One region of the Kitasatospora sp. CB02891 genome, then DNA from elsewhere that is predicted to be linked to it. Evidence: riboswitches for the same ligand, from Rfam matches in the RefSeq annotation. Region 1 holds a riboswitch; each other region holds the start of a gene.

Region 1 (9,460 bases):
CCGCGTCCCCGGCCACCCGCGCCTACCGGGACCTCGAAGAGGTGTGCTGACCCTCCCCGGGCCGTAAGGGGGCCGGGAGGTACCCCCGTGCGCCGCCGCGCCCCGTACCCTGGACCGGTACACCAGCCGGACGCGGACGGAGCGGAAGCAAGCGATGGCCGAGCACCACGACCACGAGCACGACCACGAGCACCAGGACGGCGACGTCCAGCGGGTGGTCGGCGAACTGCCCGACCCGGGCAAGGGCACCGCCCGCCCGATCACCGTGGTCGGCAACCCGGTGCTGCACCGCGAGACGCAGACCGTCACCGCCTTCGACGACGACCTCGCGGCCCTCGTCGACGACATGTTCCAGTCGATGTACGCCGCCGAGGGCGTCGGCCTGGCCGCCAACCAGATCGGCGTCGACCTGAAGGTCTTCGTCTACGACTGCCCCGACGACGAGGGCGTCCGCCACGTCGGACACGTCGTCAACCCGGTGCTGGAGGAGCTCCCCGCGGGCCGCCGCACCCTGGACGACAGCCAGGAGGGCTGCCTGTCGGTGCCCACCGCCTACCAGGAGCTGGCCCGCCCCGACTACGCCGCCGTCACCGGCCAGGACAAGCACGGCAACCCGGTCCGGGTCGAGGGCACCGGCTTCTTCGCCCGCTGCCTCCAGCACGAGACCGACCACCTGTACGGCTACCTGTACATCGACCGGCTCTCCAAGCGCGACCGCAAGAGCGCCCTGCGGCAGATGGCCGAAGGCACCCCCAAGTACGCCACGGTGCCCAACGACTGACGGATCGTCGACTGTTCGCGGAGGGGGTCGCGCCCGAAGGTGTGGCCCCCTCCGGCATGTCCCGCTCCGGCTGGTGTGTCGGGTCCGGGCGGCGGGGAGTGCCCATTAGTGTCCGCGAGCACGGGACGGAACTCGGGCAAGGGGCTGGCGGATGGGCAGGCTGTGGCGGACGGCGGCACGCGTCGGACTGGTCCTCCTGGCGGTGGCGGGCACCGGCGGAGGACGGACGGCGGGGGCCGCCCAGCGGCCGGCGGTGGACGCGGGGCCGGTCCGGGCGGCCGCGCAGCCGGGCCTGCCGGTCCCGTCGCAGCTGGCGCGGGAGGCCGCCGGGCGCCGGCTGCGGGCCCGGCCGGCCGGCGCAGCGCCGGCGGCGACGGCGCTCGGGGCCGCCGGGCCGGAGCAGGTGCGGCCGATCCCGGAGACCGCCGCCACCGACGCCCGGGAGGCGCCCGAGGCCGTCGACGAGCAGGCGGACGGCCAGGGCGGCGCCCCCGACGAGGGCCCGCGCACCGACGTCGCCGGCCTGGCCTTCGACCGGTGCGCCGCACCGTCGGACGGCGTGATGCAGACCTGGGCGGCGTCCTCCCCGTACCAGGCGGTCGGGGTGTACATCGGCGGGCCCGCGCAGGCCTGCGCCGCCCCGGGCCGGGACTGGGTGGACGCCCGGGCCGCCGAGGGCTGGGCGTTCCTGCCGATCTACGTCGGACGCCAGGCGGCCCGCGCCAACCTGCTGGTCGACGCCGACCCGGACACCGCCCGCCGGCAGGGCGCGGACGCCGCCGACGACGCCGTGCGCAAGGCCGAGGACCTGGGCTTCCGGCCCGGCGCGGTGCTCTACAACGACATGGAGGACTACGACCGCGACCGGTACCGCGACCGGGTCCTCGCCCACCTGGCCGGCTGGACCGAGCAACTGCACGCCCACGGCTACCGCTCCGGCGTCTACACCGGCGCCTCCAGCGGCGTGCAGGACCTCGCCGCCCGCTGGGACGACGCCTCCTACCCGCAGCCCGACGTGCTGTGGGCCGCCGCCTGGAACTCCCACCACGACGCGACCGACGTCGGCATGGGCCTGCCCGAGGGCGCCGGCGACTTCACCGGCGGCCGGCGCGCCCACCAGTACTCGGGCGACACCGCCGAGGAGTACGGCGGCAGCCGGATGGTCGTCGACGCCTCCTACGTGGACGCCACCTCGCCCGCCGTCGACGGCCGGCTGTCCGCGGGCCGGCGGCTCGACCCCGGGCGGAGCATCGGCAGCCGCACGGTGACGCTCACCATGCAGGGGGACGGCGACCTGACGCTGCGCCAGCGCGACGGCGGCCGGCTGCTGTGGTCGTCGCGGACCGGCGGCCACCCGGGCGCGTACGCGGTGCAGCAGGACGACGGCAACCTGGTGGTCTACGACGTCCGCGACGGCGGCCCCTGGGCGGGCGCCGCCCTGTGGTCCACCGGCACCTGGAACAGCCCGGGCGCGTACGCGGTGCTTCAGGACGACGGCAACTTCGTGCTGTACCGGCGCGGCGGCGGCCCGGCCACCGGCGGCGTCGCGTGGGCGACCGGCACCTCGGTGCACAGCGGCTGAGCAGCCCCGCGAACGGCGAAGGGCCGCACCCCGGCAACCGGGGTGCGGCCCTTCGCCGCCGGCGACGCCTCGGGCGGGCGTCTCCTAGAAGTCGTCGTCGAAGGAGACCGAGCCCTCCACGGCGACCTGGTACGCGGAGACCCGGCGCTCGAAGAAGTTGGTCAGCTCCTGGACGTTCTGCAGCTCCATGAACCCGAACGGGTTGGTGGAGCCGTAGCGGATCGGCATGCCGAGCCGGGCCAGGCGCTGGTCGGCGACGGCCTCCAGGTACTGGCGCATCGACTCGGTGTTCATGCCGGGCAGGCCCTCGCCGCACAGGTCGCGGGCGAACTGGAGCTCGGCCTCGACGGCCTCCTCCAGCATCTCGGTGACCTGCTGGGCCATCTTGTCGTCGAAGAGGTCGGGCTCCTCCTCACGGACGGTGTCGACCACCGAGAACGCGAAGTCCATGTGCATCGACTCGTCGCGGAACACCCAGTTGGTGCCGGTCGCCAGGCCGTGCAGCAGGCCGCGGCTGCGGAACCAGTACACGTAGGCGAACGCGCCGTAGAAGAACAGGCCCTCGACGCACGCCGCGAAGCAGATCAGGTTCAGCAGGAAGGCCCGCCGGTCCTCCTTGCTCTGCAGCGAGTCGATGTGGTCGACCGCGTTCATGTACTTGAAGCAGAACTGCGCCTTCTGCGCGATGGAGGGGATGTTCTCCACCGCGGCGAAGGCCGCGTTCCGGTCCTCCGGGTCGGGCAGGTAGGTGTCCAGCAGCGTCAGGTAGAACTGGACGTGCACGGCCTCCTCGAACAGCTGCCGCGACAGGTAGAGCCGCGCCTCCGGCGAGTTGATGTGCTTGTAGAGGCTCAGCACCACGTTGTTCGACACGATCGAGTCACCGGTGGCGAAGAACGCGACCAGCCGGCCGATCATGTGCCGCTCGCCCTCGGAGAGCTTGGCGAGGTCGGCGACGTCGGAGTGCAGGTCCACCTCCTCGACCGTCCAGGTGTTCTTGATCGCGTCCCGGTACCGGTCGTAGAACGACGGGTAGCGCATCGGACGCAGCGTCAGCTCGAAGCCCGGGTCGAGCAGCATCTTCTTCTGGTCTTCGGAGCTCATTACTGGCACGCCTCGCAGGACTCGGGGTTCTCCAGGGAGCAGGCGATGGCGTCCTGCTCGGCCTGGCTGAGGGTCGGGGTCTGCACCGGCACGGGGGCGGCGGTGCGGGCGGCGCCCGACGCGGCCTGGGCGATCCGGGTCGCGGGACGGGAACGCAGGTAGTAGGTGGTCTTCAGACCGACCTTCCACGCGTACGCGTACATCGAGGACAGCTTGCCGATGGTCGGCGCCGCCATGAACAGGTTCAGCGACTGGCTCTGGTCGATGTACGGCTGCCGGGCGGCGGCCAGGTCGATCAGCGCACGCTGCGGCAGCTCCCACGCCGTGCGGTACAGCGAACGGACGTTCTCCGGCAGCCACTTGAAGTCCTGCACGGAGCCGTTGGCCTCGCGCAGCTCGTCCCGGGTCTGCTGGTCCCAGACGCCGAGCTCCTTCAGCTCGCGCACCAGGTACGGGTTGACCTGGAGGAACTCGCCGGACAGCGTCTCGCGCTTGAACAGGTTGGACACCTGCGGCTCGATGCACTCGTAGACGCCGGCGATGGACGCGATGGTCGCGGTCGGGGCGATCGCCAGCAGCAGCGAGTTGCGCAGGCCGGTCTCGGCGATCCGGACCCGCAGCGCGTCCCAGCGCTCGGTCCACTGCGGGGCGGCCGCCCCGCTGTGCTGGTCCTTGAAGAAATGGTCGATGTGCAGCTGGCCGCGGGCCGCGCGGGTCTCGCCGTACGCCTCGTGGCGGCCGAACTGCTCGGCCAGGTCCGCGGAGCGCTCGTACGCGGTGAGCATGATGCGCTCGGAGATCAGCGTGGACAGCTGCTTCGCCTCGGCGGAGTCGAAGTCCAGCCGCAGCTTGAAGAAGACGTCCTGCAGGCCCATCACGCCGAGGCCGACCGGGCGCCAGCGGGAGTTGGACGTCCCGGCCTCGGTGGTCGGGTAGAAGTTGATGTCGATCACGCGGTCGAGGAAGGTCACCGCGGTGCGCACGGTGGCGTCCAGGCGGTCCCAGTCCATGGCGTTGATCAGGTCGTCGGCCGTGGCGCCCGGGGCGACGTGCGCGCCCAGGTTGACCGAGCCCAGGTTGCAGACCGCGGTCTCGGAGTCGTCGGTGACCTCCAGGATCTCGGTGCACAGGTTCGAGGAGTGCACCGTGCGGCCCGGCAGCGCGGTCTGGTTGGCGGCCCGGTTGGAGGCGTCCTTGAAGGTCATCCAGCCGTTGCCGGTCTGCGCCAGGGTGCGCATCATCCGGGCGTACAGGGTCTGCGCGGGGATGGTGCGCACGGCCTTGCCGGCCAGCTCGGCCTTGCGGTAGGCCTCGTCGAAGTCGGCGCCCCACAGGTCGACCAGCTCGGGCACGTCCGCCGGGGAGAACAGCGACCAGTCCTGGTCGGCGTTCACGCGGCGCATGAACTCGTCCGGGATCCAGTGCGCCAGGTTCAGGTTGTGGGTGCGCCGGGCCTCTTCGCCGGTGTTGTCGCGGAGCTCCAGGAACTCCTCGATGTCGGCGTGCCAGGTCTCCAGGTACACGCAGGCCGCGCCCTTGCGCCGTCCGCCCTGGTTGACCGCCGCCACGGAGGAGTCCAGGGTGCGCAGGAACGGGACGATGCCGTTCGACTTGCCGTTGGTGCCGCGGATCAGCGAGCCGCGGGAGCGGATCCGCGAGTAGGACAGGCCGATGCCGCCGGCGTGCTTGGACAGCCGGGCGATCTGCGCGTACCGGTTGTAGATCGAGTCCAGGTTGTCCAGCGGCGAGTCCAGCAGGTAGCAGGAGGACATCTGCGGGTGCCGGGTGCCGGAGTTGAACAGCGTCGGGGAGCTGGTCAGGTACTCCAGGCGGCTCATCAGCTTGTACAGCTCGGCCACCTCCAGCACCGACTGCTCGGAGGTGCCGACCGCCAGGCCCGCCGCCACGCGCAGCAGGAAGTGCTGCGGGGTCTCGACCACCTTGCGGGTGATCGGGTGGCGCAGCAGGTAGCGGGACTGCACGGTGCGCAGGCCGAAGTACTCGAAGCGGTCGTCGCCGGCGGCGTCGATCAGCGAGTCGAACAGCGCGGTGTGCGCGGCCACGAACTCGGCGGTGGCGTCGCCGATCAGGCCCTCGGCGTGGCCGACGGCGATCGAGGCGGAGAACGAGGTGACGCCCTGGGTGGCGGCCTCGTCGGCGATCTCCATGGCCAGCAGGCGGGCGGCCAGCTTCGAGTACTGCGGGTCCTCGGCGATCATCGACGCGGCGGCCTCCACGGCCAGCCCGCGCAGCTCGGCGAAGTCCGAGCCGGCGTGGCGGCCGCGCAGCGCGGCGGCGGCGACGTGGCCGGGGTCCACCTGGGGGAGGTCGGTGCTGCGGTCGGTGAGCAGCCGAAGCAGCGCCGCACCGGGGTCGGTGAAGGCGTCGGCGGATCCCTGGGACGGCAGGGTGACTGAGGCGGCGACGGTCAAGGCGCACTCTCTCCTGTGGCGGCGACGGACGTGGATCGAGGTGTCCGACGGCACGCGTGCGGCAGGGGAGGACGGCACGCCGACAACGATCGAACGGCGCGCGAAAGACCCACCCCCGGCCCGCCCGCGAGGCCGGACGGCAAAACAGTGCTGCATGGCGTCTGCGGGGATGCCGTGTCGCACACCGTCGGCAGGTCCTCGGACTGCGCGGGCGTCGCTACAGCCCGCTCACCGTTGCGGGGCAGTCCCGGACTTTCACCGGGTTCCCCTGCTTCGACAGCGAGGTCGAGCATACATGTTGTGGCGGCTGGAGCTGGCGGCACCAGATGTAGTAGCGCGTGTCGCGTCGTGGTGCCGCGCGTAGACAACGGAAACCGCGCCCGAGGGGCCTCAGAACCGCATCGTGTAGACCATCAGATCCATGCCGGGGGCCGCCTCCCAGTCCCGTTCGGGGGTGCGGAGGAAGCCCAGAGCATCGTAGATCCGGTGCGCCGCGGTCATCTCCGGCCGGGTGGAGAACGCCATCCCGGCCAGTCCGAGTTCCCGGCTGCGGTCGATCGCCGCGCCCACCAGCGCCCGTCCGACGCCGCGCCCGCGGGCGGCCGCGCCGACCGCCAGCATCCGGATCTCGCCCTCGTCCGGGAGCGCGATGTCCGCCCAGGGGGTGCCGCCTGCGGCGAACGTCACGCAGCCGAGGACCGTCCCGTCGCCGTCGACGGCGACCAGCAGCTCGGCCTCCCGGTTGCGGCGCCCGGTGTCCCGGAGGAGCTCGACGTAGCCGGAGTCGGGACGGGTGTGGCCGTCGCCGACGAAGGCTTCGACGCTGACCTCCCCGGCTCCGGCGAGGTCGTGGTCGAGGGCGCGGCGGACGATCGGGGAGTGCATCCGGACAGTGTGCCGGACCGCGTCCGGCGCGGGTCGGCCAGGTCCGGGTCGAAGGGCCAGCCGGTCGGCCGGTGCCGGTCGTCCCGGCCGTGCCGGGCGTTGCGGTCCAGGTCCCGGCCGACCAGGACGCCGAGGAGTCCGAAGCCGGCGAGGAGGCCCAGCAGGGCGAGCGTGGAGGTCATGGCCCCACTCTCCGCGCGCCGGCCGCCCGCCACGAGTGGCAGGAACGCACCATTGCCGCGAAATCCTGCCACTGCCATGCTGGGCGGATGCTGAAGAACGTCGCGGTGATCGTGATGGAGGAGGTCCACCCCTTCGAGCTGGGGGTGGCCTGCGAGGTGTTCGGCCTGGACCGCAGCGACACCGGCCTGCCGGTGTACGAGTTCGGCCTGGTCGCCGACCGGCCCGGCCCGATGCGCACCCACGCCGGATTCGACGTCCACGTCCCGTGCGGCCCGGAGCGGCTCGCCGAGGCGGACCTGGTGATCGCCACCGCCACCGGCATCCGCGAGCACTACCCCGAGGCGCTGTGCGAGGCGCTGCGGGCCGCCCACGCGCGCGGCGCGTACCTGCTGTCGATCTGCTCCGGCAGCTTCCTGCTCGGCGCCGCCGGCCTGCTCGACGGCCGCCGCAGCACCACCCACTGGCGGTACGTCGACGTGCTGGCCGAGCGCTTCCCGCTGACCACCGTCGAGCCCGACGTGCTGTACGTGGACGACGACCCGGTGATCACCTCGGCCGGCACCGCCGCCGGCATCGACGCCTGCCTGCACCTGGTCCGCAAGGTGCAGGGCGCCGAGGTGGCCCGGGAGATCGCCCGCCGGATGGTGGTCGCCCCGCACCGGGACGGCGGGCAGGCCCAGTTCATCAGCCGCCCGCTGCCCGAGGGCGACGGCGACTCGCTGGCCGGCACGCTGGAGTGGATGCGCCGCCACCTCGACCGGGAGACCAGCGTGGACGACCTCGCCCGGCACGCCCACATGTCCCCGCGCACCTTCGCCCGGCGCTTCCAGCAGGAGACCGGCACCACCCCGCACCGCTGGCTGACCGGCCAGCGGGTGCTGTTCGCGCAGCGCCTGCTGGAGTCCACCGACGAGAGCGTGGACGCGGTCGCCGCCCGCTGCGGCTTCGGCAACGCCGCCACCCTGCGGCACCACTTCGGCCGCCGCCTCGGCACCACCCCGCAGGCCTACCGGCGGGCCTTCGGCGGCCACGGCGTCCCGGTGCGGACCGCCGGGCTCCGGTCCGCCGGGCTCCGGTCCGTCTGACGGGCGCTCAGGACAGGTGCGCGGTCTCGTTCCAGCCGGACGGCCGCAGCCGGCCCTCGCGGGCCCGCCACACGCTGGTCGAGCAGTTGGCGACCGGCGGCAGCGCCAGCAGCTCCTCCTCGCCCAGCCGGTCCAGCACGTGACGCAGCATCAGCACCGTGCAGTCGTGCGCGACCAGCAGCACCGGCCGCCCGGCCTCCTCCTCGCCCAGGTCGCGCAGCAGGCCGCGCACCCGCAGCGCCACGTCCAGCCAGGACTCGCCGCCGGGCGGCCGGTAGTACAGCTCGCCCATCCGCCGGCGGCGCTCGGCCTCGGCGGGGTGGTCGCGCTCGATGGCGGCCTTGGTGAGCATCTCCAGCACGCCCAGCTCGCGGTCGCGCAGCCGCTCGTCGTAGCGGATCGGCAGGCCGACCGGGACGGCGCCCAGCCCCGACGCCTGGGCGAGGGCGATTCTCGCGGTCTCCGCGGTGCGCACGTACGGGGAGCACCACACCGAGCGGGGCCGGTCGGCGGGCGGCCGGGCGGCCCACCACCGGCCCAGGTCGTGGGCCTGGGCCTGGCCGCGCATGGAGAGCGGGATGTCGGCGTCCCGGCAGGTGATCGGGACGGTCAGGGCGCCGCTGGAGTCCGCGTGCCGGAACTCCACGTTGGCCGTGGACTCGCCGTGCCGGGTGGCGATCAGGACCGACGGCAGCCGCCGCCCGCCGTCGGTCTGGGTGCGGTGCCCGGTGCGTACCGTGGTGAGGTCGGTCATTGGCGGTGGCTCCCCGTTGTCGGTGCTGCGTCGGTGGTGCTCGTCTCTCCCCGGTCTCTCCCGAAAAGGGCTGTCATAACAGATGATCGCGCCGTCACCCCAGTGTCGATCGAGGCAACGGCGCGACCCAAGGGCGCATTCGGAGGCGCGTTGCGCCCCTGCACGCGTCAGTGCGCCAGCGTGGGCTGCGGGGCCCGCTCCACGGCCTCGTCACCGGCCTCCGCGGAATAGTCGGCGCTGGCGGTCTCGTCGGCCCCCTCCGGGGCCTTCAGGGCCCGCAGCACCAGCGTCAGCACCACCGCGACGAGCAGGTTCAGCACGAACCCGGTCAGGCCGATGTAGCCGACCTCCCCGATCACCGGGATCTTCGCGGCCGAGCCGCCGAAGTGCTTGGTGGCCGGCGACGCGATGCCGTACGCCTTCCAGGTGCCGTACAGCATGCCGACCGCCCAGCCGGCCAGCAGCGCCCAGCGGTGGAACCAGCGGGTGAACAGGCCCGCCACCAGCGCCACCGCGGTCTGCAGGATCCACACGCCGCCCAGCAGCTGCATGTTGATCGCCGCCTGCTTGTCCATCACCAGTACGAACGCCAGCGCGCCGACCTTCACCAGCAGCGAGGCGATCTTCGCCACCCGGGTCTCGTCGGCCGGCGTG
Region 2 (9,460 bases), on a different contig from region 1:
GAGGACGAAGGAGGTCTGCTTGGTGTAGTCCTCGGCGCCGGTGAACTTCAGGGTGACGGTCTGGCCGGCGTAGGCGGCGAGGTTGAAGGTGCGCTGCTGGTAGCCGGCGGCGGCGTTGACGTTGGAGTAGGTGGCCAGGGTGGTGCCGTTGGCCGCGACGGTGAGGGTGTCGAAGACGGTGGTGGTGGAGGAGGCGCTGTCGATGTGCAGCCAGAAGCTCAGGTTGTAGGTGGAGCAGCCGGTCGGCAGGGTGACGGTCTGGGCGAGGGTGTCGGTGTTGGTGGCGCCGTAGCCGTCGAGCCAGACGTCGTAGGTGCCGCTGTGGGCGGGCTCACTGGTGCTGCTGTTGATGGTGCTGGCGCCGCCGCTGTTGGTCTCGGTCCAGCCGGAGGTGGAGCCGGTCTCGAAGCCCGGGTTGGTGATCAGCTGGGCGGGGGTGCAGGTGGTGCCGCCGCTCGCGGCGACCGTCCAGGTGAAGGTGGCGGTGGCGGACGGCCCGGTGGAGTCGGTCGCGGTGACGGTCACCGTGGAGGTGCCGGCGGTGGTGGGCGTGCCGCTGATCAGGCCGGTGGCCGGGTTGACGGTCAGTCCGGCGGGCAGGCCGGTGGCGGCGTAGCCGAGGGTGCCGCCGGCGGTGTCGGTGGCGGACAGCTGGAGGCTGGTCGCGGTGCCGACGGTCGCGGTGCGGGCGCCCGGGTTGGTGAGGGTGACCGAGCCGGTGTTGCCGGTGGAGCCGCTGCCCTGGGCGAGCCACGCGGTGGCGTTGAGGGCGAGCGCGGCGTCGGTGCCGGCCGGGTCGTTCCAGCCGTTGTACAGGGTGTTGCCGCTCTGGCCGGTGCCGTCGTCGATCGGGGAGGAGTCGCCCCAGATCGCCACCCGGCCCTTGCCGAAGGTGGAGGTGGCGAACGCCGCGCCGGTGTTGCCGCTGTAACCGGTGCGGTAGACCAGGCCCTTGACGTTCGGGTTGTCGGCCGGCTTGAGGGTGAAGGTGGTGCCGTTGCGGATGATCGAGCCGGTGACGGTGCCGAACGGCCCGTTGATCACCGGGTCGGTGGTGGAGGAGATCGCCCGCGGGTTGTCGGTGGTGATGTTCAGCAGGTCGACGGAGAACCCGAACGGGTCGTTGTTGTTGACGCCGTTGCTGGTCAGCAGGTCGTTGATGATGGCCGGGGAGTCCCAGCCGTCGTTGTTGCGGTCGCTCTGGGTGTGGTCGGAGATCAGGAACAGGCCGCCGCCGTTCTGGACGAACGTCATCACGGCGGTCTTCTCGGCCGCGCTGAGGCGGATGTTGGGCTCGGGGATCACGAACTCGTCGAAGTTGGCGAGGTCGAGCGCGCCGCCGGTGCCGTAGGTGATGGTGTTGCCGGCGGGCAGCGTCTTCAGGCTGTAGTTGCCGGTCTTCTGCAGGGCCACGCCCCAGGCCGAGAGGGCGCCGGTCCAGCTGGTCTCGGTGGTCGGGTTCGCGTTCTGCGCCAGCGGGTCGGGCTGGCTGGTGGAGATGATCCAGTCCGCGTTGCCCGCGGTCTCCGCCTTGGTGTTGTCGAACAGCACCCGCTTCGGGGTGGCGGCGGCGGCCGCGGCGGCGGTCTTGGGGGTGGCGGCGGTGGCGTGCTGCGGGACGGCGCTCGCACCCGCTGCGGCCACCAGCGCGGCGGCGGCGAGGGCCAGCGGGCGGGCGGCCTTCCACGTTCTGATCATCTGTCAATCTCCTTGGACCACGAGAACCATGGGGTGCGCTACGCGCGTAGGCGGGCACACGCTGCCATGGTGGGGTAATCGGAGCTTGAACGGAACATGTCGATCTCACGCTGTCCGCAATCACCCGGTTCGTCCCGGCGTGACAGTGATCACGTGGCGATCGGGACAGCCGTGTGCCCGGAACGCCAGGTGGGGACGGCGTTCCGGGCACGGGAGGTGACGGCGCTCGCGCCAGTGCGGTGACGGCGCGTCAGGCGGCGTCAGGCGATCTCGGCGGGCTCCGCGGCGAGCAGCGCCGGGACGGGGCGCGGGCGGCTCTCGGCGTCGATGGCGACGAAGGTGAGCCGGCCGGTGGCGACCTGGGTGACGGGGCCGGCGGCGTTCCAGCGCTCGGCGGTGACGGTGACGTGGACGGTCATCGAGGTGCGGCCGGCCCGTTCGAGTTCGGCGTGCGCGGTGAGCAGGTCGCCGGCCCGGACGGGGGCCAGGAAGGCCATGCCGTCCACCGCGGCGGTGACGGCCGGGCCTTCGGCGTGCCGGGCGGCGGCCGCGCCCGCGGCGTCGTCGATGAGCTTCATCACCACGCCGCCGTGGATGGTGCCGTAGAGGTTGGTGTCGTGCTCGCTCATGATGTGCGCGAGGGTGACCTGGGACGCCTGGACGGGCTTGGCGGCGGCCGTCACGGCTACGACGGTCTGGTCTGCCACGGGAACTCTCCTTCGCGAGTTGCGGCTCGGACGGTCCGCGGCGCCGGTGGGCGCTGCGGGCGGCGGCAGGTCTTCGGACTCGCGGGCATCTCCCGTGGAGGGCCTGTCTACTGGCCGTCGCTTCCCGGGCCGGTCGGGCCCAGTGCGTGTGACGGCGGTCGTTCCCGCTCACCGCTGCGAGGCAGTCCTGGACTCGCACCAGGTTCCCTCTTGCGACGCGCCCGCCCTGGCTCGGACGGGGGCGAACCGCTGCCCGACCAGCCTATATCCCCGTTCGAGGTGCTCCCGACGGCGGTGGCGGTCAGCCCGCCGGGCGGTGCCACGGGGCGTCGGCGCGGGTCGGGGCCGGGTCGGCGGTCAGGCGCAGCGCGTAGGTGTCGGCGTCGTCGTCGGTGTCGTCGGTGTCGTCGGCGACGGGGCCCAGGTAGTCGTGGCCGGTGAGGTGGCACCAGGCGGGGAGGTCGAGCGGGGCGGCGGGGTCGGTGGCGCGGACGTGCACCAGGGTGCCGGCGGGGGCGTCCGCGATGGCGGCGCGCAGGCGCAGCAGCAGGGTGACGCAGAGCAGTCCGCGGCCGTCGAAGGTGATCGCGGGTTCCTGACGGTTCGTCATCGCCGGCCCCGGGCGGCCGCGGTGGCGAGGGCGGGGAGGATCAGCAGGGCGAGCAGGCCGCCGCCGAGCGCGAGGACGGGGTAGCCCGCCAGGTCGACGACGGCGCCGGAGGCGAGGCCGCCGGTGGCGCCGGCGATGGCGATGGCGACGTCGACGCCGCCCTGGGTCTTGGCGCGGGTGGCGAGCGGGACGGCGTCGGTGAGGATCGCGGTGCCGGAGACCAGGCCGAAGTTCCAGCCGAGGCCGAGCAGGACGAGCGCGAGGGCGAGCAGCGGGACGGAGTGCGCGGGGGCGGCGGCGGCGAGCAGGCCGGCCACGAGCAGGGTGAGTCCGGCGGCGGCGCCGACGGCGAGCGGGCCGTGCCGGTCGACCAGGCGTCCGGTGAGCGGGGAGGGCAGGTACATCGCGGCGACGTGCAGGGCGATGACGAGTCCGGAGGCGGCGGTGCCCTGTCCGGCGTCGTGCATGTGGACGGGCGTCATGGTCATCACGCCGACCATGACCACCTGGGTGACCACCATCACCTGGGCGCCGAGCAGGACGCGGTTGCGGGTGCGGGCGGTCGACGCGGCGGCGGCCGCGGGGTCGTCGGCCGGGGCCTGCTCCGTCGGGGCCGCGGCGGCGCGGGCGAGCAGCAGCGGGTCGGGGTGCAGCCGGGTGGCGAGGACGACCGCGGCGGCGGCGTAGGCCAGGCCGGCCAGCAGGAACGGTCCGGCGAGGCGCGGCAGGTGGACGGCGTGCGCGAGGGCGCCGGTGGGGGCGGCCAGGTTGGGGCCGAGGACGCCGCCGAGGGTGGTGGCGACCAGCACGGTGGAGATCGCCCGGGCCCGGTGGCCGGGGGCGGCGAGGTCGGCCCCGGCGTAGCGGGCCTGGAGGTTGGTGGCGGTGCCGGCGCCGTAGACGAACAGGGCGAGGAACAGCAGGACGGGGCTGTCGAGCGCGGCGGCGGCGATCACGCCGACGCTGCCGACGGCGCCGGTGGCGTAGCCGACGGCCAGTCCGGGGCGGCGGCCGCGGGCGGCGGATATTCGGCTCACCACGATCGCGGCGAGCGCGCTGCCGGCGGTGAACAGCGCACTGGGCAGCCCGGCCAGTCCGGTGCTGCCCAGCATGTCCTGGGCGAGCAGCGCCCCGACGGTGATCCCGGCGGCCAGCCCCGCGCCGCTGAGGATCTGGGAGGTGACCAGCACGCCCAGGATGTGCCGCTGAACGGCGGGGTCGGCAGCGAGTTCGGCGGGTGGCGGCGCGGCGACGCCGGCGCTGGTCTCGGACTTCACGGCTCTCCTCTATTCTCCAATGTTTCGTGGAATACCTTAACCGCCCGCTGTCCCGACGGAACCCGTCCCGACCGCCCCATTCCGCCCCCGACCGGCCTGCCGGGCCCGCCGACCGAGCGCCGGGCGCACGTGTCGGGAGCGGTAGCGCCGGCGGGTGCGGCGAGCGCCCCCCGTGCGAGTGATCAATGGGACTCGATGGGCGGAGCGCACATCTCGGGGTGTGCGGCGCTGCCAGGCTGGGCCGGTGATCTCTCGACGCGGACTGCTCTTTGCCTCCGGCGGCGCGGTGACGGCCGCCACCCTGGCCGGCCCGGTGGCCGGCTCCTCTCGTGCGGCGGGCGCGGCTCCGCCGGACCCGGCACGGAAGGCGGCGGCGCTGATCATGGCGCGCCGGATCCTGCTGACCGACGCCGACCACAACGACCTGACGCTCGACTACCTCAAGCTGCTGACGGGCCGTCAGCGTCTCAAGAAGACCGAGTCGCGCGACGTCGTGGTGGTCGGCGCGGGCGTGGCCGGCATGGTGTGCGCCCGGCTGCTGCAGGCGGCCGGGCACAGGGTGCGGGTGCTGGAGGCCAACCGCAGCCGGGTCGGCGGCCGGGTGAAGACCTTCCGCGGCGACGTCTGGCAGGACCCCCGGCTGCACGCCGAGGCCGGCGCGATGCGCATCCCGTCCAGCCACGTGCTGACCCTCGCGCTCGCCGACCACCTGAAGGTGCCGCGCCGCCCGTTCGACCTGGTGGACCTCCCGCCGGTGCCGGACCAGGTCTCGCACGACTCCCGCGTGGTCTACAAGTCGTGGACGGGCGAGGAGTTCGCCAGCGGCGAGGCCCCCGTGTACGTCGCGCCGAAGGGGCTCGGCAACCGCTTCGTGCACGTCAACGGACAGACCGTCAGCAAGGCCGACTACAACGCCGCCCCGGGCCCGATCAACAAGAGTTTCGGCTGGGACAGCGGCCAGACCACCGCCGCGGCCTTCGACAAGGCGCTCGACACCGCCCGCGCCTACACCATGACGAAGAACCCCGACGGCAGCTGGACGGACAAGCCGATCGCCGACCGGGTCACCGGCATGGCGGACCTGCTGTACGACATGGACGGCTACTCGCTGCTGCGCTACCTGCAGGAGGGCGAGGGCTGGAGCGACGCCCAGGTCCAGGCCGTCGGCACGCTGGAGAACCTGACCAGCCGACTGTCCTACGGCTTCCTGCACTCGGTGTTCGACGCCGGCGACATCAACCCGTCCGTCACCTACTTCGAGTTCAACGCGGGCACCGACGCGCTCACCGAGGCCCTGGCCGCCGACCTGCCGATCGAGCGCGGCCAGGTCGTCACCCGGGTCCGCACGGACGGCGACGGCGTGACGGTCACCGCCGAACCGGAGACCGGCCCGGAGGACGAGGCCTGCGACGGCGCGATCGGCGGCCAGGCCCGCGAGTACCGGGCCGACATGGTGGTGCTGGCGGTGCCGTTCGCGGCGCTGCGGCACGTCGACTTCGAGCCGCTGCTCCCCTACGGCAAGCGCCGGGCGATCAACGAGCTCAAGCACGACACCGCGCACAAGGTGCTGCTGGAGTTCACCGAACGCTGGTGGGAGTGGGACGAGGCCACCTGGCACGAGAAGCTCGGCAGCGACTACCGGCCCGCCCCGCACGGCGACGCGGTGGCCGCGGTCGGCGGCGGCTGCGTCTCCGACGAGGCCAGCCGGTTCGTCTACTTCCCCTCCCACCCCAGCGACGGCGGCGCGCCCGGCGGCGTCGTGCTGGCCGCCTACAACTGGGCGGAGGACGCGCTGCGCTTCGACGCCCTCACCCCCGCCGACCGCCACACCGAGGCCCTGGAGCACCTGACCGGCCTGTACGGCGAGCGGATCCGCCGCTACGTCACCGACCGGCACGTCTCGCAGTCCTGGCTGCGCAACCGCTGGGCGCTCGGCGAGGCCGTCATCGAGACGCCCGGCCAACTGCTCAGCCTCGGCCCGCACGTGGCGACGCCGGTGAACGGACGGCTGTTCTTCGCCGGCGACCACTGCCAGCCGCGATACCACGCGTGGATCTCCGGCGCGATCGCCTCCGGCACGGAGGCCGCCATCCAGGTCGCCGACACGGCCTGACCACCTCGCACCGCCCGCCGCCGGTACCCGCTGATCCGTCGGCCGGGGACCGGCGGCCGGCGTATCAGCGTCCCTCTGCACCGGCCCTCTCCGGTTTCCCACTGCCCGTCAGCCGCCGTGTCCCGGCGGGCGGGCGGCGGCCTCCCGGATAGCATCGGCGCATGCGCGACACCGGCGGGGACCAGCGGCGCTCCGTGCTGCTGGCGTTCCGCTCGGCGGTGGCGCTGCACCGACTGCTGGACGTCCTGCCGGTGTTCGAGGGCGACGGCCGGATCTCCCGCTGGTTCACCCTGGTGCCCGGCTCTCGCTTCGACCTGGAGGCGCTGGCCGCGCTCGACCGCTCCGGCGCCCGGGTGATCGACTTCGAGCAGGCCACCGACCGGCCCTTCGACCTGATCCTCACCACCAGCCCCAAGGGCGCGCTGGCCAGCCTGTCCGGCCGCGCCCGGGCCCTGCTGCCGCACGGCGCGGGCTTCAACAAGGCGCTGCACGACGAGGGTTCGCCCGAGCTGCCGAGCGGCCTCGATCCGGCGTTCCTGCTCTCCGACGGCGCGCCCTGGGCCGACCTGCACGGCCTCGGCCACGCCGAACAGCTGTCCCGGCTGGCCGAGTTCTGCCCGCCGGCGGCCACCCGTGCGGTCGTCGTCGGCGATCCCACCCTGGACCGGATGCTGGAGTCCGGCCCCCGTCGCGAGGCGTACCGGGCCGCGCTCGACCTCGGCGAGCGGACCCTGCTGGCGGTGCTCTCCACCTGGGGACCGGAGAGCCTGCTCGTCCAACGACCCGACCTGCCGGGCGAGTTGGTGCTCGGCCTGCCGGTGGACCGGTACCGGGTCGCGCTGCTGGTCCACCCCAACGAGGTCGGTGAACGCAGCCGCCTCGACCTCGCCGAGCAGTTCCGCCCCGAACTGCGGGCCGGCCTGCTGCTGCCCTCCCCGCACCAGGACTGGGCGGCGGTCCTGGTCGCCGCCGACGCGGTGATCACCGACCACGGCTCCACCGCGCTGTACGCGGCCGCGCTCGGCCGCCCGGTGCTGAACGCCTACGACGGCAGCCGGGAGTTGATCGCCGGCACCCCGATGGCCCGACTGCTGGCCGCCGCGCCGCGCTTCACCGGCCTGGAGACCGTCCGCGGGCTCCCGCCGTCCACGGCCGCCCCCGGCCCCGCCGCCGACGCCTTCGACCGGCCCGGGCAGGCCCTCGGCCTGCTGCGCACCGAGCTGTACCGGCTGCTCGACCTGACGCCCCCTCGGCGGGCCGTGCCGGCCCAGCCGCTGCCTGTACCCTCGGTGCCCCGGTCCGCCGCGCCGGCGCTCGCGGTGCGCGCCGAGGTGGACGGGCAGCGGGTCCGGGTGGAACGGTTCCCCGCCGCCACCGACCTGCCGATCCACCACCTGTCCGCCGAGCATCCGGTGGCCGGCCTGGCCCAGGTGCGCAGCGCCGCCGTCCTGTGGCGACGCCCGGGCTCCGGCCGCTGGACGGTCTCCGGCTGGACCGCCCACGTCCTCGCCGAACTCCCCGCCTGCCTCACCGCTGCCGCCGTGCTGTCCGGTGACCGCATCGTCCTGCGCCACCGCCGACGCGGCGCCCTCACCGTCCGGCTCGCCCCCGGCCGCTCCGCCGGCCGCATCCACCACCTCGACCCGTCCGCCGCCGTCTCCGCCGTCCACGCCTGGCTCGGCACCCGCCCGACGCTCTCCCCGACACCCGACCGTCCCGTCGAACTCGACTGCGTGCTGGCCCCGTTCACCGCCCGCCTCACGATCCGCCCGGCCCTGGCGGAGGAGCTCGACGCGGAGCTGTGACCTGCCGCCGACCGGGCTGGGGTCGCCAACCGGTCAGCGTTCCTCGGGGCGCGGCTCCTCCGGGGCGGACTCGTCGGGGACGCCGCCGTGTGCGGCGCGCAGCTCGGCGGCCTTGGCGCGGTGGTGGGCGGCCTGGTCGGGGTGGCCGGTGCGGTCGGCGAGAGTGGCGAGGTCGGTGCGGATGCGGGCCTCGTCGAAGGTGGAGCGGCGGGCCTCCGCGTCGGCCAGGGCGGCGGTCAAGTGCGGTTCGGCGTCCGGGTATCGGCCGGATCGGAGCAGGGCCTGGCCGAGGCCGGAGCGGGCCCGGGCGGTCATCCGCAGGCGACCGGTCATGCCGTCGAACGCCCGGTACGCCTGGGCGAACAGCTCCGCGGCCCCGGTCGGGTCGTCGGCGGCGGCCGCGGCCTTGGCGGACTGGTAGGTCTGCAGCGCCGCGCCGTACGCGTTGTCGATCGCCAGGTGGATCGCCCGGGCCGTGTCGAAGTCGGCGCGGGCGGCGGTGAAGTGCTCGCCGGCGGTGTCGGCGTCGTGATGCGCGGCGGCCCATTGGCCTTCGGCGAGGGCGAGTTGGCCGCGGAAGTCGATGGCGGAGGCGGCGAGACGGCGGTCGTCGAACTCGTCGCCGAGCAGTGCGGCCAGCGCCCCGGCCCGGTCGAGAGCGGCGGCGGCCTCCTCGAACCGGGCGGTCTCCCACAGCGGCCGGGCCAGCAGGCAGCGGGTGCGGATCCGGGCCGGAACGCTCTCGGTGCGGTCGGCGGCGGCCACGGCGGCGCGGAAGGCGTCGATGGCGTCGGCGTGCCGGGGGTGGTCGAGGAAGTGCGTCCACAGCGATTCGGCGAGCGCCACGGCGTCCTGGTCACGGCCGCTGTCGTGGGCGAGCGCGACCGCGCCGTACAGGGCCTGCCGGTTCCCCTCCATCCAGTGCAGCGCCTGGGACTTGGCGGTGCCGAGGTCGGCGTCGGGGACGTCCGGCAGCGGCGGGACCTCGGGTTCGACGGTGAGGCGGCGGCCGGCCATCAGCAGGTCGGCGCGGGCGGTCTGGCGGCGCAGCCAGTGCAGGACGCGGCGCCGGGCCTCGGCGCGTTCGGCGCCGTCGGGGTCGGCCTGTCGGGCCCGGCGGCCGGCGTGGCCGCGGACCAGGGCGTGCTGGCGGTAGCCGTCGGCGCGGTAGTCGAGCAGTCCGGCGGTGACGAGTTCGGCGAGGGCGTCCTCGGCGGCCGGCAGGCCGTGGCCGAGCAGCGCGGCGGCGG
Region 3 (9,460 bases), on a different contig from region 1:
CAGCAGTTCAACCCCGGCGGCGGCTTCAAGTACCAGTCCACCGACACCACGCCGTCCGCGTACGCCTCGGTCGACGGCCTGCGCGCGGTGGCCGGCGGCGGCTTCACCGCCACCCCGCCCACCCCCGTCACCTCCGGCGCCCCCACCTGGGTCGCCACCACGGCATTCACCTCCGGCACCGCCGCCCGGATCGCCCTCACCGTCGACAACGGCACCGGAAACCTCAAGGTCTGCGCCGTCACCCTCACCCCGACCGGCTCCACCACCACCCTCGGCGCCGTCCTGGACGCCGCCGCCACCGCCACCCCCAGCGGCTGCGTCACCGGCGTCACGCCGTCCAGCGGCAGCGGCGCGATCACCGCCGTCAACGGCACCGCCAACGCGGGCGCCAACAGCTGGAAGGTCCGCCTCGACAACGGCACCGCCGCCACCGCCACCAGGGCCACCACCGTCAACGCCGGCGACACCGTCTCCCTGCGCTACGGCAGCTGACGCGGCATCAGCGGCGCGCCGCAGCGCAGGTTCCAGCGCGCGGCGCGCCCGCTGAGCGAGGTGACGGTGAGCGGGGCGACGTCCAGCCGCCAGAACGCGGCGGGCGGCAGGGCGAGGGCGTGCACCACGGCGGCCCGGACAACGGCCGGCTCGGCCACGGCGAGCACGCGGCCGGTGTCGGCGGGCAGCGCGTCCAGCCAGCCGCCGACCCGGGCCAGCAGCGCGCCGACGGACTCCCCGCCGGGCGGGGCGAAACCGGGGTCGGACAGCCAAGCGGCGATCGACTCCGGTTCGGCAGCCGCGAGTTCGGCCAGCGGACGGCCGCGCCAGGCACCCGGATCCAGGTCGGCGAGACAGGGCTCGTCCGCCGGCATCAGGTCCAGCGCCCCGGCGCTCTGCCGGCAGCGCGGCGACGGGGCCGACAGCACCCGGTCCGCCCTGGGCACGGCCAGCGTCCGGGCCGGAGCCAGGTCGGCATCCGTCAGCGGCAGGTCGTCACCGAACCGGGCGCCGCGGCCCTCCGCGCCGAGCGCCGGTGCGACCAACATCACCCGGACCGTCACAGGCCCACCCTCCCAAAGATCATCCGTCCACGAATCGTGGATCGGAGTGCCGCGCCCCTGGCGGGCCGTGCCGGGGAACGGTACCTTCTCGGCGAACAACCCCATATCAACGACGGTGCGTGGAAGTCCGGTGCAAGCCCGGCACGGTCGCGCCACTGTGAACCCCTGACCAGGGGGAAGTCAGACCCGCCTCCGTCGTTTCCTGCTCCACACGACCGGGACGCGAGTTCCCGCAAGGAGGTCACACCGCCATGGCTCACCCCATCGCGCCCGCCGCCGTCACCACGCCGGCCCTCACCCCCCTCTCCGTCAAGGCCATCGCCCCCTGGGCGGCCTTCTTCGGCATCCTGCTGCTCACCCTGCTCTACTTCGTCGGCGCCGAACAGGGCGCCACCTCGCTGCTCTCCGGCGAGAGTGTGCACGAGTGGGTGCACGACGGGCGGCACCTGCTCGGCTTCCCCTGCCACTGACCCGCTCCGGCAGAAGAAGCGAGCAACTGAACACATGAACTCCCACACCGTCAGGAACCTCCTGGTCCGCGGCATGCTCGCCGGCCTCGGCGCGGGCGTCCTCGCCCTGATCGTCGCCTACCTGCTGGGCGAACCCCGGGTCGACGCGGCGATCGCCTTCGAGGACTCCCACAGCCACGAGCACGGCGAGGAACTGGTCAGCCGCACCCTGCAGTCCACCGCGGGCCTGGCCACCGGCATCCTGATCTACGGCCTCGCGCTCGGCGGCATCGCCGCCCTCGCGTACTGCTTCGCCCTCGGCCGCACCGGCCGCTTCGGCCCCCGGGCCGGCGCCCTGCTGCTCTCCGGCGCGGCACTGGTCGCCGTCTACCTCGTCCCGTTCCTCAAGTACCCGGCCAACCCGCCGTCGGTGGGCGACCCGGAGACCATCGGCAAGCGCACCACCCTGTACTTCCTGATGATGCTGCTGAGCGTGCTGCTCGCGGTCGCCGCCGTGGCGGCCGGCAAGCAGCTCGCCCCGCGCCTGGGCAACTGGAACGCCACCCTGGCCGCCGGGCTCGGCTACGCCGCGCTGATCGGCCTCGGGTACGTCCTGCTGCCCGCCGTCAACGAAGTCCCCGAGGACTTCTCCGCCTCCCTGCTCTGGCAGTTCCGGGTTGCGGCCCTGGCCATCCAGCTCACCCTGTGGCTGTCCTTCGGGCTGCTCTTCGGCCACCTCGCCGAACGCCTGCTGCTGCCCAAGCCGGCCCGCCCCGCCAACGCAGCCGCCGAGGCGACCCCGGTCGCCAACTAGCGACTCCGACGGGCCGGTTCGCACCTTTCATGCGGTGCGGACCGGCCCGTCGGCGTTCCCGGGGCCGGAGGGCGGGGCGCCTACTGGGCGACGTCGGGCGCTCCGTCGTCCGCCGCACCCGCCCCTTCGGCGGCGGCCAGGCGGGACAGCGCCTCCGCCAGCGCGTGCTGGAGGGCGCGTACCCGCGCGGTGCACCCGCCGACCTGACGCCGGTTCGCGAGCAGGGCCTCGTACTCCCGCTCGGGGAGCACGACCAGCACCTCCTCGCCGATCCTGATCCGCTGCACTTCGCCCCGTCCGGCCATCGGCCGCCCCCTTCGATCGCTCCGGCCGGTCCGGGCGGGCGCGCGGCGTGCCCGCCCGGACCGGTGTCATGTCAGTCGATCCGCCGGTTCTGCAACTCCGCGCGCAGGGTGCGGGCGGCGGCGACCAGGCTCTCCACCGAGGCCCGGGTCTCGGGCCAGCCGCGGGTCTTCAAGCCGCAGTCGGGGTTCACCCACAGTCGCTCGGCGGGGACGGCGGTGAGTGCGAGGCGCAGCAGCAGGACGGTCTCGGCGGGGGACGGGACGCGCGGCGAGTGGATGTCCCACACGCCCGGGCCGACCTCCGCCGGGTAGCCGGCCGCGGCCAGCTCGTGGGCGACCTGCATGTGCGAGCGGGCCGCCTCCAGCGAGATGACGTCCGCGTCCAACTCCTCGATGGCGCGCAGGATGTCGCCGAACTCGGCATAGCACATGTGGGTGTGGATCTGGGTGTCGGCGCGGACTGCGGCGGTGGTGAGGCGGAACGCGTCGGTGGCCCAGTCCAGGTAGGCGGGCCGGCCCGCGCGGCGCAGCGGCAGCGTCTCGCGCAGCGCCGGCTCGTCCACCTGGATCACCGCCGCGCCCGCCGCCTCCAAATCCGCGACCTCGTCCCGCAGCGCCAGCGCGACCTGCCGGGCGGTGTCGGCGAGCGGCTGGTCGTCGCGGACGAACGACCAGGCCAGCATGGTCACCGGGCCGGTCAGCATTCCCTTGACCGGACGGTCGGTCAGGCTCTGCGCGTACGTGTACCAGTCGACGGTCATCGGGTACGGGCGGGAGATGTCGCCGGCGAGCACCGGCGGCCGCACGTAGCGGGTGCCGTAGGACTGCACCCAGCCGTGCCGGGTGGTCAGGTAGCCGGTGAGCTGTTCCGCGAAGTACTGCACCATGTCGTTGCGTTCGGGTTCGCCGTGCACGAGGACGTCCAGCCCGGCCTGCTCCTGGAAGGCGATCACCTCGCGGACCTCGTCCTCCATCCGCTTGCGGTAGTCCGCCTCCTCCAGTCGGCCCGCGTTCAACTCGGCGCGGGAGGCGCGCAGTTCGGCGGTCTGCGGGAAGGAGCCGATGGTGGTGGCGGGCAGCGGCGGCAGCTGCAACCGGGCGCGTTGGGCCTCGGCGCGGACGGCGTACGGGGCGTCGCGGCGGGTGTCGGCGGCGGTGACGGCCGCGGCGCGGGCCCGGACGGCCGGGTCGCGGGTGATCGGGGACGCGGCGCGGGACGCCAGGTCGGCGCGGTTGGCGGCGAGTTGGGCGGTGATGGCGGAGCGTCCCTCGCGCAGGGCGCGGGCCAGCAGCGCCGCCTCGGCGGCCTTCTGCCGGGCGAACGCCAGCCAGCGGCCGATCTGCGGGTCCAGGTCGCGCTCGGCGGCCACGTCGAGGGGCACGTGCAGCAGCGAGCAGGACGGGGCGACGTCCACCCGGTCGGCCAGGCCGAGCAGGGTGGCGAGGGTGGCGAGCGAGGCGCCCAGGTCGTTGATCCACACGTTGCGGCCGTCCACCACGCCCGCGACCAGGCGTTTCCCGGGCAGGCCGCCGACCGCGGCTAGGTCGGCGAGGTTGCCCGCGGCCGGGCCGGTGAAGTCCAGCGCCAGGCCCTCGACCGGCGACTTGGCGAGCACAGGCAGCGCCTCGCCGAGCCGGTCGAAGTAGGAGGCGACCAGCAGCTTCGGACGGTCCGTCAGCGCGCCGAGATCCCGGTACGCGCGAGCGGCGGCGTTCAGTTCGGCCGGCGTGCGGTCCTGTACGAGCGCGGGCTCGTCCAGCTGCACCCACTCGGCGCCGGCGGCCCGCAGGTCGGCCAGCAGTTCGGCGTACACGGGCAGCAGCCGGTCGAGCAGGGTGAGTGGTTCGAAGCCGTCCGGCGCGCCGGGTGCGGGCTTGGCGAGCAGCAGGTAGGTGACCGGGCCGAGCAGTACCGGCCGGGCCCGGTGGCCCTGGCCGAGTGCCTCGCGGAGTTCGCCGACCTGCTTGGCGGAGTCCGGGGCGAATACCGTGTCCGGCCCCAACTCGGGTACCAGGTAGTGGTAGTTGGTGTCGAACCACTTGGTCATCTCCAGCGGCGGCGTCTGCTGGGTGCCACGCGCCATGGCGAAGTAGCCGTCCAGCGGATCGGCCTCGTACGCGGCCCGGTGGCGGGGCGGGATCGCGCCGAGGGCGACGGTGGTGTCGAGCACGTGGTCGTACAGCGAGAAGTCGCCGGTGGGGACTTCGGTGATGCCGGCGCCCACCAGTTGGCGCCAGTTGGTGCAGCGCAGTTCGGCGGCGGTGGCGAGCAGCGCGTCGGCGGTGACGGCGCCCTTCCAGTAGCCCTCGATCGCCTTCTTCAGCTCCCGGTTCCCGCCCTGGCGGGGGTAGCCGTGGACGGTTGCCGCGGCTACGGACTTCGTAGTCAAGGGGACTCTCCTCGCGAGCCTTGATCCTGGGTCCGGTGCACAGGAGGGCGCGCGGGGTGGCGAAGACCGGGCGGTGCGGCGCTCGACCGCGCCTGCCCGCCGGGTGTCCGTGCCGACCCGCCCTCGAGGTCACCGGCTACCGGGTGCGAACGGACGCATCCGGGCAACGGGCAGGTCTTCGGACTCGCGGGCACACCCGGGGAGTTGATCGATCCCGGGCACCTACTGGCCGTCGCTTCCCAGGCCCGTCCGGACCCAGTGCGTATGACGGCGGTCGTTCCCACTCACCGCTGCGGGGCAGTCCCGGATTCCCACCGGGTTCCCTCTTACGACGCCCTGCCTGGCGGACAGGGCGAACCAGTTGCGCGGTCAGTCTAGAACGCCCCGGGCGGCTTCCGGCGCAAAGTCGGTGATGTGTCCGGTCCCTGGGAGGGGTCGGCGCGGCGCAGCAGGCAGGTGTCCGCGACCCAGCCCTTGCCCTCGCGCGCCTTCTGCCTCAACCCGGCGATCCGGTAGGCGAGTTCAGCCAGTGGGCCGGGTACCCGGGCCGGCGCCGTGATGGATGTGCCCGCCCTCGGGGTCGATCTCCGTGAACGCGACCTGCCCGTTCACCGGCACTGTACGACTGTGTGAGCGCCGAGCCGGACCGGGTCCTGGTGCCGCGGGCAGCGTGCTGGGTGATCATCTCCGGCCGCGGCCGCATCAGGTCCCGCCGCCCGGCCGTCACCGCGGAGAACGTCAACGCCGCGTGGACGGGCACGGTGGCGCCCGAGCCCACCAGGACCGACGAGGTCAGCCGGTGAACTCCTGGATCAACCTGGACGCGATCTGGCGGATCGTCGTGGTCGGCCTGCTCACCGGCGCCGGCCTGCCCGCCCTGTTCGCCCTCGGCCTGCGCCTGCTCAACCCGGCGCCCCTCCCCGGCCGGCCGGCCACCGACCGCCCCACCGCCGGACCGCTCGGCCGCACCCTGGCCGGGCTGATCTTCGCCGTGGTGCTCGCCACGATCGGCTGGGGCGTCTCCGGCATCGTCAACCACCGGTGACCGGTCGCCGGCAACGGCAGCAGGATGGAGGCCTTGCCCGGCGAACACGGCCGTCTGCCCTTCGCCGGCGACACCTCGGCCAGCACCGTGTGCGCAGGGGTGGATCACCCCGCCGGGAGCGGGCGGTTCCTGCCGGAGGCGGCTGCGTGGGCGATTCGCGGTCCGTAGGGTTGTCCCGAACGGGCCGAGCGGAGTGGCTTCCCGGCCCGGAGGGCAGGAGGTGGTCGCGGTGCAGTTCCAACCCGTCCTTGTCACTGGTGTCGGCGGGCGCGTCGGCGGGGTCGGACGAGCGGTCGTCGACCGGTTGCGTGCCGAGGGCGTGCCGGTCCGGGCGCTCGTGCACCACGACGACGAGCGGGCCTCGGCGCTGAGGGCCGTGGACGGCGTCGAGGTGGTGGTCGGTGACCTCACTCGCGGGGCCGACGTGGCCGAGGCGCTGGCGGGCTGCCGGCGGGCCTACTTCGGGATGGGCGTGTCGCCCGCGTACCTGGAGGCGGCGACGACGGTGGCCGCGGCCGCGCGGGAGAGCGGGGGTTTCGATCTGCTGGTGAGCATCTCGCAGATGACGGTCTCGCAGATGGACCTCACCAGCCGTGCGGAGTCCCGGCAGCAGCGGCTGCACTGGCTGACCGAGCACGTCCTCGACTGGTCGGGGGTCCCGGTCGTCCACGTCCGGCCCACCGTGTTCATGGAGAATCCGCTGTTCGCGCGGATCGCCCTCGCGTCGATCCTCCGCGACCGCACGATCCGTCTGCCGTTCGGGTCCGCGCGGACCTCGCCGGTCGCCGCAGCCGATGTGGCGGAGGTCGTCGCACGGCTGCTGCTCGATTCAGCTCCGCCGTCCCGCCGCGTCTACGAACTGACCGGAGCGCGCTCGCGTGACATGAGCGTCATCGCGGCCGAGTTCTCCGCCGCCTTGGGCCGGGCCATCACGTACGTCGACGTGCCGTACGAGGAGTGGTTGGACCGCGACCTCAGGACGCAGGACCTGCCGCCCCACGTCTTCGAGCACATCGCCACGATGGCGCGGCTGCACGGCGAGAACCGGTACGACCGGGCCACGAACGACGTTGCCGAACTCCTCGGACGCCCCCCGCTGGGGTTCGACCACTTCATCAGGAACACCCCCGGCCTGCGGCCGTAGCCGACTCCGTCGCTCCTGCCGTGGTCCGCCGGGGTCCTCAGTTGTCAGCGGGAGGAGAGACCTTGCCTCCCGAAGATCCTTCAGTTCCTCGCGGACCAGCCGGACGATCTGGCCCTCCTGCGGTCCTCGGGCCTTGTCGTTGCCGCCTACGAGGGCCCGGGCGCGGGGGTCGACGCCCAGTTCAGTCTGTGTCGCTCGGGGCAGTCACCTCGGCCGGAGCTGGCGAGGCGCCAGGTGGCGAGCTTGCCCCACCGGGACCCTGACTCTTTTCACAGGGAGTCCACGAGCCCGCCGTCGATGACGAAGTCGGCACCCGTGATGTTCGCGGCGCCTGGGCCGGCGAGGAACAGGACGAGGTCCGCGACCTCCGCCGGGCGGGTGAAGCGGCCGGTCGCGGACTGGGCCGCGGCAGCGCGGGCCACGTCGTCGGGGCCGGTACCACGGGATCGACCGACCGTGGCGGCGACGCCATCGGTGCCCTGCCACAGCGCGGTCTCCACCGGGCCGGGGCCGATCGTGTTCACCCGCACCCCCTGTGGTCCCACCTCCTTGGACAGGGCCTTGCAGAAGTTGGTCAGTGCAGCCTTGGCGGCACCGTAGTCGATGACCAGGGGGTCCGGCAGCCGGGCGTTGACCGAGGAGACGGTGACGATGCGTCCCGCGCCGGAGGCGAGCAGGTGCGGCAGGGCAGCCCTGGTGGTGCGGACGGCGGTCAGGAGGTTGACGCTCAGGGCCCAGTCCCAGTCCTCGTCCGTCACGCTCAGGAAACCGTCCACCCTCGGGCGCACCGCTCCGACGTTGTTCACCAGCACGTCGATGCCGCCATGGAGCCGGGCGGCCTCGGTGATCAGCCCGGCCGGACCGCCCGGTGTCGCGAGATCGACTTCCACGACGGTGAGGTTCGCGCCCTGCTCCACGTGCGTGTCGAGGGCCTCGGTGCGTGTCCGTGATCCCGCGACGACGTGGCATCCCGCTGCGAGGAACGCCTCGGTGATCGCGAGCCCGATGCCACGCCCGGCCCCGGTGACGACGACGGTCTGGCCGGTCAGACCGTCGTCGTCACCGGGCCTCGCCGATCGCGACGGTGTGGAAGGGGTCACCGCGAGGTCTCCACGGTCGGTCGTGCCGGCCCGCCGAACGCGGTGTCCGCCGAGCTGCTGTGCGGTCGGCGTCCGTGAACGAGGACGACGGCGATCGAGGTTGTCACGGCTGGAGCCTCTCTGAGCGTGCGCGCGCGGGTGCCCTGACCCGGTATGTCCGTATCAGACCGGAACCCCGGCGGACCTGCATCAGGAAGGGCCGTGGTGTTCACGGTGGGCTACCGAACAGCTGCGGGTCGGGTGTGAATCTGGAGGGGGTTTCGGCGCCGCCCGCGCGTTCTCCTCATCGAGCTCCTTCACCGGACCACTCGTCCGGCGGGAAGCAGTTGCTCGGGATCACCCCACCGCCCGATCCGTGATCATTCTCGGCACCGACGGATGCGGTGCGGCGGTTGACGCTACGCCGGTGATCACGGGCTTCAGTGCGGCCGACCCGCCTGGCGCAGGGGGTTTGGCGGGTCGGGTCAGCGTGTTGGAACTGCCGGAGGGGGCCTGCCGTTGCGGGGTGGGCCCCCTCCGGTTTGCTGCTGGATGCCGGCCGGCCGGTCGGGGTCAGGCGGTCGGGATGATGCCGAGCTGCTGGAGGACCTTCACGCCGTCGTCGAGTCCGAGTTCCTCGACGATGAGGCCGTTCTGGACCTTGAGGACCGTCTTGCCGGTGAAGCGGAGTGTCCTGCCGGATGCCGCGGGGGCGGAGCCGATGGGGAGGTCGTCGAAGACGATCGGCCCGGTGTGGGTGCCGCCGCCTTCCCACTGTCCGACGACGTAGTCGCCTTCGGCGATGAGGTCCGCGGTGCCCCAGAAGTTGAGGTCCGGGAACGCGGTGCGGAAGTTGGTCGCGAAGGCGCGCACCTCGTCCCGGCCGCGCATGGGCTTGTGCAGCGAGTACTCGAACCGGATGTCCGGGGCGGCGAGTTCGTCGATGATTTCGGGGTTGAAGGGGTTGCCCCAGAATTCGGTGAACCAGCGGCCGACGATCGCCTTGTTCTCTTCGAGCGACATGGTTTTTCCTTTCTGTTGTTGCCATCGGTTCGCTTGCGGCGTGATGACATTCCGAAGACGTTCGTCGAGTTCGAAACGTGAGATCGGTGGCGAGGATTTATAAGGTCGAACTGAGGGGCTGGCAGTCGGTCGAGGGATCGCTGGCTGCGGGGCCGT

What was found. A riboswitch is a leader RNA that binds a small molecule or an ion and turns the genes downstream of it on or off. The one in region 1 is predicted to bind cobalamin.
Region 2: linked by a shared signal. The riboswitch ahead of CG736_RS04250 (acyl-CoA thioesterase) and the one ahead of CG736_RS22965 (ribonucleoside-diphosphate reductase subunit alpha) in region 1 are both predicted to bind cobalamin.
Region 3: linked by a shared signal. The riboswitch ahead of metE (5-methyltetrahydropteroyltriglutamate--homocysteine S-methyltransferase) and the one ahead of CG736_RS22965 (ribonucleoside-diphosphate reductase subunit alpha) in region 1 are both predicted to bind cobalamin.

The regions. Positions count from the first base shown of each region.
Region 1 is NZ_NNBO01000010.1:244,382-253,841, reverse strand. It holds gene CG736_RS22985 (tetratricopeptide repeat domain-containing protein) at 1-50, shown strand, start outside; gene def (peptide deformylase) at 155-781, shown strand; gene CG736_RS22975 (glycoside hydrolase domain-containing protein) at 933-2,363, shown strand; gene CG736_RS22970 (ribonucleotide-diphosphate reductase subunit beta) at 2,448-3,467, opposite strand; gene CG736_RS22965 (ribonucleoside-diphosphate reductase subunit alpha) at 3,467-5,899, opposite strand; cobalamin riboswitch at 6,071-6,209, opposite strand; gene CG736_RS22960 (GNAT family N-acetyltransferase) at 6,290-6,784, opposite strand; gene CG736_RS22955 (helix-turn-helix domain-containing protein) at 7,054-8,052, shown strand; gene CG736_RS22950 (histidine phosphatase family protein) at 8,060-8,806, opposite strand; gene mctP (monocarboxylate uptake permease MctP) at 8,974-9,460, opposite strand, start outside.
Region 2 is NZ_NNBO01000001.1:895,080-904,539, forward strand. It holds gene CG736_RS04245 (putative Ig domain-containing protein) at 1-1,698, opposite strand, end outside; gene CG736_RS04250 (acyl-CoA thioesterase) at 1,959-2,405, opposite strand; cobalamin riboswitch at 2,473-2,617, opposite strand; gene CG736_RS04255 (sulfurtransferase TusA family protein) at 2,707-3,015, opposite strand; gene CG736_RS04260 (MFS transporter) at 3,012-4,292, opposite strand; gene CG736_RS04265 (NAD(P)/FAD-dependent oxidoreductase) at 4,537-6,405, shown strand; gene CG736_RS04270 (translation initiation factor 2) at 6,567-8,210, shown strand; gene CG736_RS04275 (tetratricopeptide repeat protein) at 8,244-9,460, opposite strand, start outside.
Region 3 is NZ_NNBO01000005.1:474,218-483,677, forward strand. It holds gene CG736_RS14885 (prenyltransferase/squalene oxidase repeat-containing protein) at 1-492, shown strand, start outside; gene CG736_RS14890 (histidine phosphatase family protein) at 480-1,055, opposite strand; gene CG736_RS14895 (CbtB-domain containing protein) at 1,307-1,525, shown strand; gene CG736_RS14900 (CbtA family protein) at 1,560-2,318, shown strand; gene CG736_RS14905 (hypothetical protein) at 2,399-2,623, opposite strand; gene metE (5-methyltetrahydropteroyltriglutamate--homocysteine S-methyltransferase) at 2,695-5,013, opposite strand; cobalamin riboswitch at 5,165-5,390, opposite strand; gene CG736_RS36210 (hypothetical protein) at 5,643-5,816, shown strand; gene CG736_RS14915 (hypothetical protein) at 5,813-6,058, shown strand; gene CG736_RS14920 (NAD(P)H-binding protein) at 6,288-7,202, shown strand; gene CG736_RS14925 (SDR family oxidoreductase) at 7,472-8,302, opposite strand; gene CG736_RS14930 (ester cyclase) at 8,855-9,304, opposite strand.